2 regions of the Desulfovibrio oxyclinae DSM 11498 genome follow, and region 2 is predicted to be linked to the other one. Evidence: predicted binding sites of a transcription regulator. Region 2 holds the regulator's gene; the other holds the start of a gene.
The links. The regulator sigma-54, encoded in region 2, starts transcription at its own class of promoters, with help from an activator protein. The targets are predictions, from matches to a motif close to CTGGCACGGNNNNTGCTT.
Positions count from the first base shown of each region.

Region 1: B149_RS18045 (YeiH family protein) is a predicted target of sigma-54. The motif match lies at 3,683-3,700, and genes of this name have one in related genera.

Region 1 is NZ_AQXE01000012.1:21,437-28,813, reverse strand. It holds gene B149_RS0113090 (hypothetical protein) at 366-671, opposite strand; gene B149_RS0113085 (hypothetical protein) at 684-1,262, opposite strand; gene B149_RS0113080 (universal stress protein) at 1,303-1,749, opposite strand; gene B149_RS0113075 (hypothetical protein) at 1,807-1,986, opposite strand; gene B149_RS18045 (YeiH family protein) at 2,001-3,632, opposite strand; gene B149_RS0113065 (c-type heme family protein) at 3,890-6,298, shown strand; gene B149_RS0113060 (sigma-54-dependent transcriptional regulator) at 6,291-7,377, shown strand, end outside.
Region 2 is NZ_AQXE01000010.1:99,925-107,301, reverse strand. It holds gene B149_RS0111965 (CTP synthase) at 1-1,023, shown strand, start outside; gene kdsA (3-deoxy-8-phosphooctulonate synthase) at 1,030-1,836, shown strand; gene B149_RS0111955 (KdsC family phosphatase) at 1,833-2,357, shown strand; gene lptC (LPS export ABC transporter periplasmic protein LptC) at 2,359-2,985, shown strand; gene B149_RS0111945 (LptA/OstA family protein) at 2,987-3,829, shown strand; gene lptB (LPS export ABC transporter ATP-binding protein) at 3,830-4,555, shown strand; gene rpoN (RNA polymerase factor sigma-54) at 4,797-6,224, shown strand; gene hpf (ribosome hibernation-promoting factor, HPF/YfiA family) at 6,264-6,806, shown strand; gene B149_RS0111925 (PTS sugar transporter subunit IIA) at 6,810-7,259, shown strand; gene rapZ (RNase adapter RapZ) at 7,266-7,377, shown strand, end outside.

The DNA.
Region 1 (7,377 bases), on a different contig from region 2:
CTGTGAGGCTGTGAGGCTGTGAGGCTGTGAGGCTGTGAGGCTGTGAGGCTGTGAGGCTGTGAGGCTGTGAGGCTGTGAGGCTGTGAGGTGCGGAACTAGGCCGTCTCTCTTTGGTGGATCATCGAACTCGCCCGAGATTGAGGGTGGGTGTAGGTCACGGGGCCGGCAAGAAGGGTCGCAAAGCGGAAAAAGGGGCGCCGGTGCGCGGAATGGGGCGTTCCGCGCACCGGCTGAGAGGGGGCTTCAACAGGGTATGGAAAAAGTCCCTACCGTTTCGGATCGACACAACCGGAATACAGGGGATGGGGGGCCGGCATTCCGTAAGGTTGACGTAGTGCGTCGTCGGAAGGGACTGAGTCCTCTAGCTAGAATCCGGGCTGGCTTTCGACTTCGGGCTCGCGATAGGAGCGCTTGTCGTTTCGCTTCCAGAAGGCGTATCCGCAGGCGGCGGCAAAGGCGCAGGCCGCCCAGACGATCATGACCGGGTGCGACCACTGGATGTCGAGCCACCAGTCTCCGCTGGCGTCATGCAGGACAGTCAGGAAGCGACCGGGAAGGTCCATGGTCACAGCCGCGTATTGATACAGCAGCATGAAGCCCATGGACAGGTAGCTGATGGCGCCGAGGCCGACGAAGAAATGCCAGAAAAGCATGGAACGGTTATCCTTCACTGGGTGCCTCCTTTAGTTGGCATAAAAATAGAAACCGACGCCGAGCACGATGATCAGCAGTGCTTCCAGAATGGTCAGCTTGAACATGAAGGCGCAGATGCGGCGCTGCGTTGGGTTCATGCTGAGCATGACCTTGTTCATGAGGAAGCGGAAAAAGCGGTTGCGCCACGTGTCGGCGGTGAAAAGACGGTAGTATTCACGGATGCTGGGCAGCCAGTGCTCGATGAGGTTCGCGACCTGTTCGCGGCTGATGACCGGTTCTTCGTCGCCCGGATCTATTTCGAAGCTCAGGGCGGTGTTACCGCCGCTTTCTTCCGAGCGGGCGCGGATGACGAGACCTGTCTCGCCGAAACGGGCAACCCAGTGGTCCGGGCCGGATTCAGTCATGACGTGGATCGTATACTGGCGGTCCGAAAGAATGTCATCGATGTCGTAAGCCGCGCCGTCCCCGGTTCCTCGGACTGTCTCGCTCTCCGTGATGTGCCAGTGCGGGTTGAGCCGCATGGTCTTAATGGGGTTGAGTTCGTCCCAGAAGTCCTGCTTCCACGGCAGGTTCAGGGGCATCCAGATATTTTCGGTTGGGGTATCCATATTCTTTACTGTATCTCTGCGCGGCTTTTGAGCCAAGTATTTACGGTGCGACGACGAGCGGGCAGGGCAGCAGCGGGTGGAGGTCCTTGGCGGTGACCCGGTCCTTGAAGCCCGGAGCCTGCTTCTTCTGTCTTGCGCCGATGATGAGGACATCGGCTTCGGTTTCGGCTGCTACTTCGGCGATGGCCTCGAAAGGCTTGCCTACCACGCAGGCGAACTTGGGGGAAATATCCTGCATGTCCTCGCGAATGCGTGTGTGAAGACGGTCCACTTCCGCGCTGATCTGTCCTTCCACATAACCGCCGAAGGTGTTGCGGGTGGTGGAAGTGTTGAGCCAGTCGTCGCAGGTCATGTCTTTCCATGCTTCGTTTGCGACGCTGAGTACCAGCAGCTCGGCTCCGGTCCGTTTGGCCCAGTCCGCAGCGAGTGCTTCGGCCTTGCGGGCTCCGGGTGTTCCGTGTGTGGCGAGAAGAATTTTCTTGAACATGCTTGTCTCGTTTGTATCCGGGGGGAGTTCGGAAACTCCCCCCGGGGTTGGGTTACTTTAGACGAGCCACTTGGTGAAAAGCAGCACGACGAAGGTCACAATGAGAACCAGGACGAGGGCGGTCAGGTCTTCGTTCTTTTCGGAGGCGAAGACGGAGAGCGCGCGTTCTTCGTTGTCCTGCTGGTCCTGATCGGAGACCGGGCAGTTCTCTTTTTCAAGCTTCACGTTTTCTTCCATTATTACTCCTCCACTTACTTAAGGACGACGTCCTTGACGAAGTACATGACGACAATGAAGGACAGGGTCGCCTTTGTCACGCCGGAAATGGCGCCCATCACCAGCGGCCAGCCGCCCGCCTGGGCGAGAGACTTGCGGGTGATCTGCATGCCGAGACCGATGAGGCCGTATGCGAAGAACCAGACCATGGCGTCGGTCAGGGTGACGACGGTCTTGGACTTCTTGTGGACCTGCTTGACGGCGTGCTTCAGTGCGGACTTAACGTCGGCGCTGATGGTGAGTTCCTTGCCCTTGGCGCGTGCCAGGATGGATTCGATGCCGCCCATGCGCTTGCGGGCAGTGGCGTCGAACTGTTCCTTGTTGTCGCGGTTTTCGAAGTTACCGGCGATCTGATGCTGCTTCACGAGGTCGTTGTATGCAGCTTCTTCTTCGGGCAGCAGACCTTCGAGCTTGGCGTTCTGGAGCACGGTGAGCTCTTCAGGGGTAACTTCGGTGCGCTGGTTGTAGCTGAAGTCGAGGTACTTACCCTTGTAGTGGCCCGGGGGCGAGAACATGCCGATGGAGGACATGAAGAACAGCAGGAGGAAGCCGATGATGAAGATGGGGAACTTGTCGATGACAACTTCCTTGAAGGACAGCTTCTGGCCTGCGGCCTTACCGAACCAGCTTGCCAGCACCAGAACGATGATGGGCAGGAACAGTACGCGGGTAATGTTAAAGATTTCGCCGACCTTGAGGGTCTTGATGTCCACGGCGTTAAACGCGAGACAAGCAGCGGCGACCTGAGCGGAGTTCAGGATGCCGGTACCGGCCCATGCGCCGAACTGCGTCGGGTTCATGCCGACGAGCTTACCGATGGTCGGGAAGGCGAACATGCAGAGGATACCAAAGCCGAGGATGGTACCGATGGTGTAGGCCATTTCGGAGCAGCGGGCTTTGACGACCGGAGCGCAGGCAACGGTCGCGGACACACCGCAGACGCCCATGCCCGCGGACAGGACACCGGTCATGGACTTGGGCTGCTTGAAGACCTTACCGAGGAACAGCACGAAGAACACGGTTCCCAGAACGAAGAAGCCGATCATCCAGACGGAGACCATGCCGAGCTTGGCGAGTTCCGCGAAGGAGTAGCGTGCACCCAGCAGGATGACGCCCATCTTCAGGACGAAGCGTGCAGTCTTGACGCCAGCGGCGGCAAATTTGGGGATTCCCCAGCTGTTGGTGATGATGATACCGACCAGAATACCCAGGACGACGTAGTTCAGGTTCAGGACCTTGTGGATCTTGAAACCGAGAACCGGCACCAGGGCGCTGGACATCATCGTAACCATCGGCTCGGCGAACCAGCGGATGCCCATGGCGAGTGCGACGATGAACATGATGCCCGGGATCGTTTCCAGGACGAAGATGTCCATGTTCGTCTGGGGCTTGTTCATGCGGCCGGCGCGCAGCATGGCGGTTACAAGTCCGAGACCGCCGAAAGTGAAGCCGAGCACTTCCATGAGGTCCACGGATTTGTGAACGTTGAGGGCCTTGAACATCGGGGTGAGAGCCCCGGTTGCAACAAGGAATCCGTACAGCAGCAGAATGCCGCTGAGGATCCATACGGGGACGTTGCTTGGACGTCCGACATCAGAGCTTGCCATAAATCTCCTCCCCTGAGGGTTTAGGGTTTGAAACAAGGTTGCCCTCCCTTAGGCAAGCTGCGTGCCAACTTTCACATGCTTTCAAGTTCCTGATTTTATTGACTGTGAAAAAAGTGTCCCGCGATGAGTTTGCATACTTTGGTTTGCAGGTGTTGCCCCCTCTATGCGAAGTTGCCCGAATTTTTACCGCTCTTGCCACAAATCAATCCCGGCATTAGTATGAAACCCTTATTCTTCCACTCAGAGGTGTATAGCAGATGACCATATTCAGGCCCCAGACACTGCAGGTGAAATTCCTGCTCGGCCTTGGGACCATTGTCTTCATAATGGGCGTGTTCTTTTCCGCCAGCATGTATTTTCATCTCAAGTCGCTGCTCGATTCCGAAGTTCGCGACCGGGCCAAGCTCGCCCTGGCGCAGGCGGACTCCGTTCAGCGCTATGTTCGCGAGGACCTGCGTCCAAAGATGTTCAGCGTGTTGCCCAAGGATGAATTCGTCATTGAGGCCATGAGTTCCTCCTTCATATCCAGAAGCGTCATGGACAGGGTGGCGCTGGAGGACTCGGAGGTGCTGTACCGCCGCGTCTCCGTGAATGCGCGCAATCCCGATTACGAGGCAAGAGGGCTTGAACTTGAACTGCTCGACAAGTTTCGCCAGAGCCCGGAACAGGAAGAGTGGGAGGGCTACCGCAGAATTGGTGAGGACGAATATTTCATAACCGCCCGGCCCGTCACCTTTTACAAGAAATGTCTGCACTGCCACGGCGAACCGGAAGAGGCGCCTCAGGTGCTCCTGGAACGGTACGGCAGGGAGCGCGGTTTCGGTCGCGAGGCAGGCGCCATCGACGGTGTGGACCTCGTGGGATTTCCCGTGGATGACGCGGTCACGCAGATTCGCGACGCCACCGTCGGTTATATCGGCATCTATGGCGTGGGCATGATCATGTTTTTCGCCGTGGTGCAGGTCTTCTTCAACAGGTTGGTATCCGCGAACCTGAAACGGCTGACGCAGGTTTTCCGCGATCGTTTCGGCGGCAAGGATGAAGTGAAGGCGCTTGAGCGCATGGAGCATTCGGACGAGATCGACGAAATGGTCCATGGCATGGAGGAACTGGGCGATCACCTGCTTTCCGTGCAGCAACAGCTTCGCGACAACGCAGCCAACCTTGAACGAACCGTGGCCATGCGCACTGAACAGCTCAGCAGGGAAGCGTTTGAACGCAAGGCCGACGTTACGCTTTTTGTGCAGCTCATTGACGGTCTGAACCGAAGCCAGTCCAGAAAGGAAATGTGGCGTTACTGCCTGCCGCTGCTGGCCCGGCGGTTCGATGCGCGGGGAGCGCAGTTTACCTGCATGCTGGCCTCGCAGAACCGTTATGCGTGGCCCGAGGAGCAGGAGCATCCTTCACTTCCGGAAAACTGGAAGGATGTTTTGGTGGAGGGCGAGCCGTTCCTCGGCAGCCGATTGGCCTTTGTGCCGGTTGGTGCAACCTCTACCGCCTCGGAAGGGTTGCTCACCCTGTGGTGGGATCACGACATCATTTTTGAGGACAAGGATCATGATATCATGCGCGCGCTGGGCACCCAGCTCGGCATCGCCATGGAAAACCTCGGCGCATTGGACAACCTGTTGCGTCAGAAGGACATGCTTCAGTCCATCGTGGAGGGCATAGCCGACCCGCTGCTTCTGCTGGAAGGGTCCTGCTCCGTGGTGGTGGCCAACGCCGCAGCGAGAGCTCTGGCCGAAGAACTCGGCGGAGCCGGCGTTTCCGAGCTTCTGCCTGTGCTGTACGCCCGCAAGGGTGAGGACTGCCCGTCCGAAGCGCTGCGGCGCAGACTGAAATCCACGGAAGAGGTCTCCGTGGACAACCGCCAGTTCGTGGTAGGATTCTATCCGGTGGCCGACGACTCCCGTACGGTTGTCTATGTGCGCGAAGTCACCGCGGAACGGCGCATGATGGCCCGCGTTCGTCAGAGCGAGAAGCTCGCCACCGTCGGACGTTTTGCGGCCGGGCTGGCACACGAGATGAACAACCCGCTCGGTGTGATCAAATGCTACGGCGAACTCTTGAAGAACGGACCGCATGGCGATGAGAATCGCCGCGATGCCGACGTTATCCTCAAGCACGCCACTCAGGCCCAGAACGTGTTGCGTGACCTGCTGGACTTCGCCCGTCCGGCCAAGGGTGAAGAGGGCGGTGAAGTGGATTTGGCCCGCTCGGTGGAGGACACCGTGAACGTGTTGAGCGTGCAGGCCAAGGATCGCAACATCGACGTGTCCGTGGAGGTGGATCCGGATTTTTCGGGTGCCTCGGTTGACGGGCAGGCCCTCGGACAGATACTGGCAAACCTCTTCAACAATGCCATGCATGCCGTGGTTCAGGATGGCAGCATCCGGTTCCGGGTTTTCCGGGACGAGCAGGGGCGGCCATCTGTTCAGGTCCATGATTCGGGCCCCGGCATCCCGACCGAGATTCTGGACAGCGTGTTCGAACCCTTCTTCACCACCAAGGAAGTGGGCAAGGGGACCGGCCTCGGCTTGGCCGTGGTCTACGGGCTGTTGCAGGACATGGGCGGAAGCATCGAGGTCGCCAACGATGGCGGCGCGGTGTTCACCATACGTTTCAACAAGGCGCAGGGCGCCAATCAGGATACAGTGAATGGCTAACGACAAGACAAGCATTCTCGTTGTGGACGACGAGCCGGACTTCGCGAGCGGCATAGCCCGCCTGCTGGAGAGCCGCTACCCGAATGAACGCATCATGGCCTGCCATTCCGGTGCGGAGGCACTGGAATTCATGGAGGACCTGCCGTTCGACGTGGTCATCTCGGACCTCAAGATGCCCGAAATGGACGGTATCGAGCTGGTGGGACGCATCCACGACCAGTGGCCCGGAACCACCCTCGTCATGCTTTCGGCGCATGGAACCATCGAGCAGGCGGTGCGCGCGCTAAAAATGGGTGCGTACGACTTCCTCACCAAGCCGGTGGAGCCGCAGGCACTGTTCCGTGTGGCGGAAAAGGCGCTGGAAAGAAGCCGTCTGCTGGGCGAAAACGAGCGACTCAGGAGTCTACTGGCCTGTCGCAGTGAGACGGACTGCATTGTTGGTGACAGTCCGGCCATCCGCAGGTTCAAGGATTCGTTGGCCGCCGTGGCCCAGTCCGATTATACCGTCCTTATCCTCGGTGAGTCCGGCACCGGCAAGGAACTGGCCGCTCGCGTCGTGCATCGGCTGAGTTCCCGCACTGAGAATCCCATGGTGGCGGTGAACTGCCCGGCGATTCCCGAACATCTGCTGGAGAGCGAACTCTTCGGCCACGTCAAGGGAGCCTTCACCGGCGCAGATCGCGCCAGAAAGGGCCTCTTTGTCAACGCCGAGGGGGGCAGCCTCCTGCTGGACGAAATCGGCGATCTGCCCATGGGACTGCAAACCAAACTTCTCAGGTGCCTTCAGGAGCAGGAAATCCGGCCGGTGGGGGCGAGCAGAAACGTTCCCATCAACGTGCGCATTCTCGCCAGCACAAACCGTGATCTGGAAGAACGCATGCGTCAGGGCGAATTCCGCGAAGACCTGTATTATCGGCTGAACGTGCTCACCGTCACCGTGCCGTCCCTGCGTGAAAGGACCGAGGACATCCCGCTGCTGGTGCATCACTTCCTGGACATGACCTGTGCGGAACTCGGAACCACACCCAAGGAGCCGACCCCCGAAGCGCTCGGATATCTCTCTGCCCGCCCGTGGCCCG
Region 2 (7,377 bases):
GACATCATTCTCTGCCGTTCCGAAGTGAACCTTGATGAGGACATCAAGCGCAAGATCGCCCTGTTCTGCGACGTGGACCGCGACGCCGTGTTCAGTGCCGTGGACGTGAAAAATATCTACGAAGTGCCGCTTTCCTTCTATGAGGAAGGAGTGGATCAGAAGATTGCCATACTGCTCAAACTTCCGGCCAAGAACGCCGTTCTGGAACCGTGGGAAGAACTGGTGGACAAGCTGCAGAATCCGGCTGGCACGGTTCGCATCGGCGTCGTCGGGAAGTATGTGGATCTCACCGAGGCTTACAAATCCCTGCATGAAGCCCTTGTGCACGGCGGCGTGGCCAACGACGTGAAGGTGGAACTGGAATACGTCAATTCCGAAAAGATCACGCCCAAGAACTACGAGCGCAAGCTCAAGCATCTTGACGGCATCCTCGTTCCCGGCGGCTTCGGCTCCCGCGGCGTGGAAGGAAAGATCCTTTCCATCAAGTACGCACGTGAAAACAAGGTCCCGTTCTTCGGCATCTGCCTCGGCATGCAGTGCGCCGTCATCGAGTTCGCGCGCAACGTGGCCGGACTGGAGAGCGCCAACTCCGAGGAATTCGATCAGACCGTGCAGAACAACGTCATCTACCTGATGACCGAGTGGTACGACTTCCGCACCAAAAAGACCGAAGTGCGCGACGAAAGCTCCGAGAAGGGCGGCACCATGCGCCTTGGCGCCTACCCGTGCAAGCTGCACAAGGACACCAACGCGCACAAGGCCTACGGCGTTGCCAATATCGATGAGCGCCACCGTCATCGTTACGAATTCAACAACAAGTTCTCCGAAGTCCTCAAGGAAAACGGACTGGTTCTTTCCGGAACCTCGCCGGACGGTGAGTTGGTCGAGATCGTTGAAATTCCGGATCATCCGTGGTTCCTCGGCTGTCAGTTCCACCCCGAGTTCAAGTCCAACCCCATGCGTCCGCATCCCCTGTTCCGCGACTTCATCAAGGCCGCGAAGGAAAACAAGTCGGACGACTAGGAGCCTATGGAATCCGCCAAGCTTTACGAATCCTGCCGGTCCGGCCTGTTTTTCATGGCCGGACCGTGCGCGCTTGAGAGCCGGGAATTGGCGCTCGACGTGGCCCGTCACTTGGCGGACATGGCGAAGCGACTTGATCTGAACCTGATTTTCAAAAGCTCTTTCGACAAGGCCAACCGGACCTCGGTGACGAGTTTTCGGGGGCCGGGCATGTCGCGCGGGTTGGAGATACTGGCCGAGGTCAAGGAAACCACCGGACTGCCTGTGGTCACAGATATTCATATGCCCGAGCAGGCCGCCGTGGTCGCCGAGGTGGCGGACGTCATTCAGGTGCCCGCCTTCCTGTGCCGTCAGACGGACCTTCTCGTGGCAGCCGGTGAGACGGACCGGATCGTCAATGTCAAAAAGGGACAGTTCCTTGCTCCCTGGGACATGGACAATGTGGTCGGCAAGCTGCGTTCCACTGGCAATGAGAAAATCTGGCTCACCGAACGCGGTGCCATGCACGGCTACAACAACCTTGTTGTGGACTTTCGTTCCGTGCCCGAGATGCATGCGTTCGATGTTCCTGTGGTCTTTGACGCCACGCACTCGGTTCAGAAGCCGGGCGGTCAGGGCGCCAGTTCGGGCGGCAACCGTGAATATGTGCCCGTCCTTGCTCGTGCAGCCGTTGCCGCAGGCGTGGACGGAGTTTTCATGGAAGTGCATCCGGATCCGGATAAGGCGCTGTGCGACGGCCCCAACAGCCTGCACCTCGACAGTGTGGAGCCGCTCGTCAAGCAGCTGCTCGCCGTGCGGGAGGCCATCTCATGAGTCGTGCACAGGAGTTGGCCGCCAAAACGGAACTTCTGGTGCTCGACTGCGACGGCGTGCTGACCGACGGAGGCCTGTACTACGACGAGTCCGGGATGCGCATGAAGCGCTTCAATGTGCAGGACGGGCTGGGTATCAAGATCGCGCAGGCCGCAGGGCTTGAAGTGGCGGTCATCACCGGGCTGAATCAGCCGCCGGTAGAGCGTCGCATCAAGGAACTCGGCATCCGACATTATTATCCCGGCAATCATCACAAGGTTCCGCTTTTCGAGGAAATCTGTGAGAATGTCGGAGTTGGTGCGCAGAACGCAGCTTTCATGGGAGACGACTGGGTGGATGCCGGTGTGATGAAGGCTGCCGGATTCGCCATGGCCGTTCCCAACGCCCAGCCGGAGATACTGAACATGGCCGACTGGATATCCACGAAGCGCGGCGGCGACGGCGCGGTGCGGGAGGCCATATCCTTTATCCTCAAGCACCGGGGCCTGCTCGACGAACAGTGGAACAAGTGGGTGGGGTGACATGAAGCTTCGGCCGCTCCTGCTTTGGGGAGCGATCTTTTTCAGCGGCATCGTGTTCGGGTTCATTGTGAAGGAGTATGTTTCACAATCCGAACCCGAAAAGCCCGCGCGCGCCGAAAAGCAGACGCTTGAGGACAGTCCGCTGGTTTCCAGTACGGAAATCAGCGCGGAGGACATCCTGTTGGAGCAGGGGAGCGAAGGTGCGCTCGACTGGAAGCTGCAGGCGCGAAAGGCTGCGTACGATCAGGACAATGGGCTTGTCGTTGTCGAGCGTCCACAGCTCACTGCCTACTTCGGTGATGATCGGCAGGAAGTGTACGTGCGCGCCGACGCTGGCGAAGTGGACCAGCAGAACGATAACCTTACCCTGTACGACAACGTGGACGGACGTTTCGGCATGTTTACGGTTCAGGCCAAGAATTTCGATTATGTCGGAGCCATCGACAAGGTCGTCATCAAAGGTGGCGTGTCCGTGGCCCGGCCCGACCTTGAAGTGAACGCCACAGCTGTCGAGATAGACCTTCTCTCACGGCAGATGGTGGCGGCCGGCGGTGTCGAGGCGGTCGTGAGCACCAGCGCGGTCGGCTCAGACGGGACTTCCGAGCCTGACGAACAAGCGGAGCAGTAATATGTTTTTCAATCGAGTCCTGTACTTCATGTTGGCGGCCCTGTTTGTGGCGCTCCCCGTAACTGACACCTCTGCCCAGGAGTTGGGCGAACTGCGCGAAACTTCGGCGAATCTGAACGTTCGCGAGGCCAGAAATCCCGGCGCAGAGCACGTGCGGACCCTCATGAAAGGTGATCGCGTGCGGGTGGCGCATCCCAAGGACGGTTGGGTTGCCGTCTTTGAACCTGACGCCACCGATTATCCCGAAGCCGAGGCTATCGGCTACGCCAACGCAAAGTATCTCGATAAGGTTCCCGATCCGCGCAAGACCTCAGCAGACAAGGGCAAGGCTCAGGCGCCTGCCGAAGTCGAACCGGCCGAAGGTGCCGGACAGGTTGTATCCGACATTCAGGATGTCCCGCCCAAGCCGCAAGGGCCCACCGGCGTTCCTGTCAAGGTCAACGCGGACCGCATGACCTACGACGAGCAGGGTAAGGTCGTCGCATTCGAGGGTAACGTGGTTGCCAAGCACGAAGGACTCACGCTCACTGCGGACAAGGTCTCCGCTTTCTTCGTCACGGGGGATAAGCGTTTCGACGTGAAAGGCATTGACCGCATCGTCGCCACTGGCAACGTTCATGCGGAGAAGGGCAATACTTCCGGTGACTGCGGCAAGCTGACCTATCTGGTCGAGCCGCGTATCCTGGTCATGGAGCAGGAGCCTGTGCTGCGTGACGGCCCCAACAGCATCACCGGCGAGAAGATTCGTTTTTACGTTCGTGAAAACCGCAGTGAAGTGGTCGGCGGCAAGGGCAAACGCGTCGAGGCCGAGTTTTTCACCAACAGCGGTCTGGAGATTCAGTAGATGGAAAAAGGCCTTTCCGCCTCCGACCTCAGCAAACGCTATGGTCGCAAGGAAGTCGTTCACAGCATCCGGCTGTCGCTCGGTCGCGAGGAAGTCGTGGGGCTGCTCGGCCCCAACGGCGCGGGCAAGACCACGACGTTCTACATGCTGGCCGGGATCGTCAAACCGTACTCCGGTGACGTTTATCTCAACGGCAGAAATATCACCGACCTGCCGTTGCACGAACGGGCCCGTCTGGGCGTGAGCTATCTGCCGCAGGAAAGTTCCATCTTCCGCAAACTGACGGTTCGCCAGAACCTCCAGATAATCCTTGAGCAGACCGACATGACGCCTCGCCAGCAGCGCGAGCGTGCAGACGAGCTCATGGATATGTTTTCCATTACCAAGCTGGCCGATCAGGCATCCATGTACCTTTCCGGCGGCGAACGGAGAAGGCTTGAGATCGCCCGCGCGCTCATCATGAGCCCGGACTTCATTCTGCTCGACGAACCGTTCGCCGGCATCGACCCCATCGCGGTCATCGACATTCAGGAGATCATCTCCGTGCTCAAGAGCATGGGTATCGGTATTCTCATCTCCGACCACAACGTCCGGGAGACCCTGAATATCTGCGACCGTGCCTACCTCGTGTACGAGGGCACCATCATCCTCGACGGCACCCCCGCCGACATCGTCCAGAGCTCTCGGGCCCGCCAGATTTATCTGGGCGAAGACTTCTCGCTCTAGCTTTTTTCAAGAGTTCCACCCTTTGGTCGTTTACAGTCGCCCGGAAGGTTGGTACAGTTTTTTCATGCTCATTGTATTGCGTATGTAAAATCAACATTTGCGGTTGGTTATCCGGTCTTTCTTGCGGTAGCCGAAAGCATGTGGCATACTCTTACACAAGAGATTCGGGCTGTGTGCCCGAATCAAATGACCAATTTATGTCGAGAACCGGGTGGGACGCCCGCACGAATAGAGAAACCGTATGGGGCTTGAACTCAGGCAACAACTCAAGCTGACGCAGCAGCTGGTCATGACGCCACAGTTGCAGCAGGCAATCAAGCTGCTGCAGATGTCGCGCCTTGAGCTGGTTGAAACGGTTCAGCAGGAGCTTCTTGAAAACCCGTTCCTGGAGGAGTCCGAGAACGAGGCGGTTCAGGAGGCGCCCGAAAAGGAGTCCGACACGCTCAAGGAAGCGGGTGAGGGCACCGATGAATCCGTCATGCGCGATGCGGACTGGGACAACTACATGGGAGAATTCTCAAGCTCGTCCAAGCAGTCGCAGGTTCGTGAGTACGAGTCCCCTGAAGAGGGCCTGACGTTCGAAGCCCGTCTTGCCTCCAAGCCATCCCTTGAAGGGCACCTCGGCTGGCAGATCCGTCTCTCCGACTTCACGGATCAGGAAGTCGCAATCACTGACGTTATCATAGGCAATCTCGACTCCAACGGCTATCTTCATGCCAGCATGGAAGAGCTTTGCGAGATGATTCCCGGTGTTGATGGGGAGCTTGTCGAGTCGGTCGTCAAGCGCATTCAGCGCCTTGATCCGGTGGGAGTTGCATCCCGTACGCCGCGGGAATGTCTGCTCGTCCAGATGGAGATGCTTGGCATCGACGATCCCATCCTCGTTTCGATAGTCACCGAGCACCTTGAAGACATCGAAAAGAACCGCTTCAAGCCGCTGGCCCGCAAGTTCAAGATTTCTCTGGAAGAGCTCAAGGGGTACCTTGAAGAGCTTCAGAAGCTCGACCCTATGCCCGGAGCCAATTTTTCCAGTACGGAGCCGCATTACGTCAGCCCCGACGTGTATGTATACAGCTACGGGGACGACTTTGTGATCGTGCTCAACGAGGATGGTCTGCCGCGTCTGCAGATGAACCAGTTCCTCGCCGATACGGTGCAGGGCAGGGCGGACCTGGACAAGGAATATTTCCGTGACAAGATGAGCTCCGCCGCGTGGCTGATGAAGAGTCTGTATCAGCGTCAGCGCACGCTCTACAAGGTCATGGAGAGCATTGTGAAGTTCCAGCGCGAGTTCTTCGAGGAGGGCGTGACCAAGCTCAAGCCGCTGATCCTCAAGGAAGTGGCCGAGGACATCAACATGCATGAGTCCACGGTCAGCCGCATCACCACGAGCAAGTACGTGTCCACTCCGCACGGTATTTTCGAGCTCAAATTCTTTTTCAACAGTGCTCTCGACCTCGGCGACGGTTCGCAGGTCGGGTCGGAAAGCGTCAAGGCGCTCATAAAAAAACTCATAAGCGAGGAGGAGCCGAAAAAACCGCTCAGCGACGAAAAGATCGGCGAGATACTCAAGGAGCGTTTGGATGTGAACATCGCCCGCAGGACCGTGGCAAAGTACCGGTCCGCCATGGGGATTCCATCATCGTCCAAGCGCAAGAGCTATTTTTAGTAAAGGCTTGTCATTACCCAATAACCAGGAGGGTATACCATGAATGTCAGCTTCACCTTCAAGAACTTCGATCCGTCTCAGCATCTGCGGGATTACGCCAACAAGCGCTTCGCCAAGCTCGGCAAGTTCTTCAAGGACACCGACAATGCGGATCTTCAGGTGAACCTCATGGTGGAGAAGCTCCGTCACAAGGCGGACGTTATCCTGGATGCGGACACCGTGCATCTGACGGCTATCGAAGCCTCAGAGGACATGTACGCCACCATTGATCTGGTGCTGGACAAGCTTGAGGCGCAGCTTCGCAAGCAGCGTGAGAAGATGAAGGGCAAGACCAGAAAGGTCCGCCAGGAGCGGGAAGTTCGCATGAACTACCTGAACTACGGTGATGACCGTCGCGCCGAACCCACCATCGTGGGGACGGACAGCTATGTGCCCAAGCCCATGTCCGTGGACGAAGCTGCCATGCAGCTCGACACCATGGATCATGAGTTTCTCGTCTTCAGAAATAGCGAAACCGAGGGCGTCAACGTCATCTACAAGCGCGACAACGGAGACTTCGGCCTCATCGATCCCGGATTCTGATCAATGAAACTTGGTGATTACCTTGATAAGGACCTGATTCTCTCCGACATGGCCTCGGCCGACAAGGCCGGGGCCCTCGGAGAGCTTGTCGTTCCACTGCAGGAACGCTTCCCGGAAATGGATTCCGACCTTGTTCTGCGCGTTCTCAAGGAACGGGAGGAGCTCGGAACTACCGGCATCGGGGACGGCGTGGCCATACCTCACGGCAAGCTGGATTCTCTGGACCAGATTGCGGTGGTGGCGGGCCGAAGCCGCGACGGACTTGATTTCGAGGCGCTCGATTTCAAGCCATGCCACATTTTCTTTCTCGTGCTCGCGCCGGAACAGGTTGCCGGGATGCATCTGCGTATTCTTGCGCATATTTCAAGGCTCCTGAAGGACGATTCCTTCCGTAAGGCATTCATGGAAGCGGAAGGGCAGGATGAACTCTGGAAACTGCTCAAGAGCGCATAGCAGGCCATGACTCCACGCAATGCTTTTACGGTGATCATCGTAACCGGTCTTTCGGGCGCGGGTAAAAGTACCGCCATCCGGGTTTTTGAAGACCTTGGATTCTTTTGCGTGGACGGAC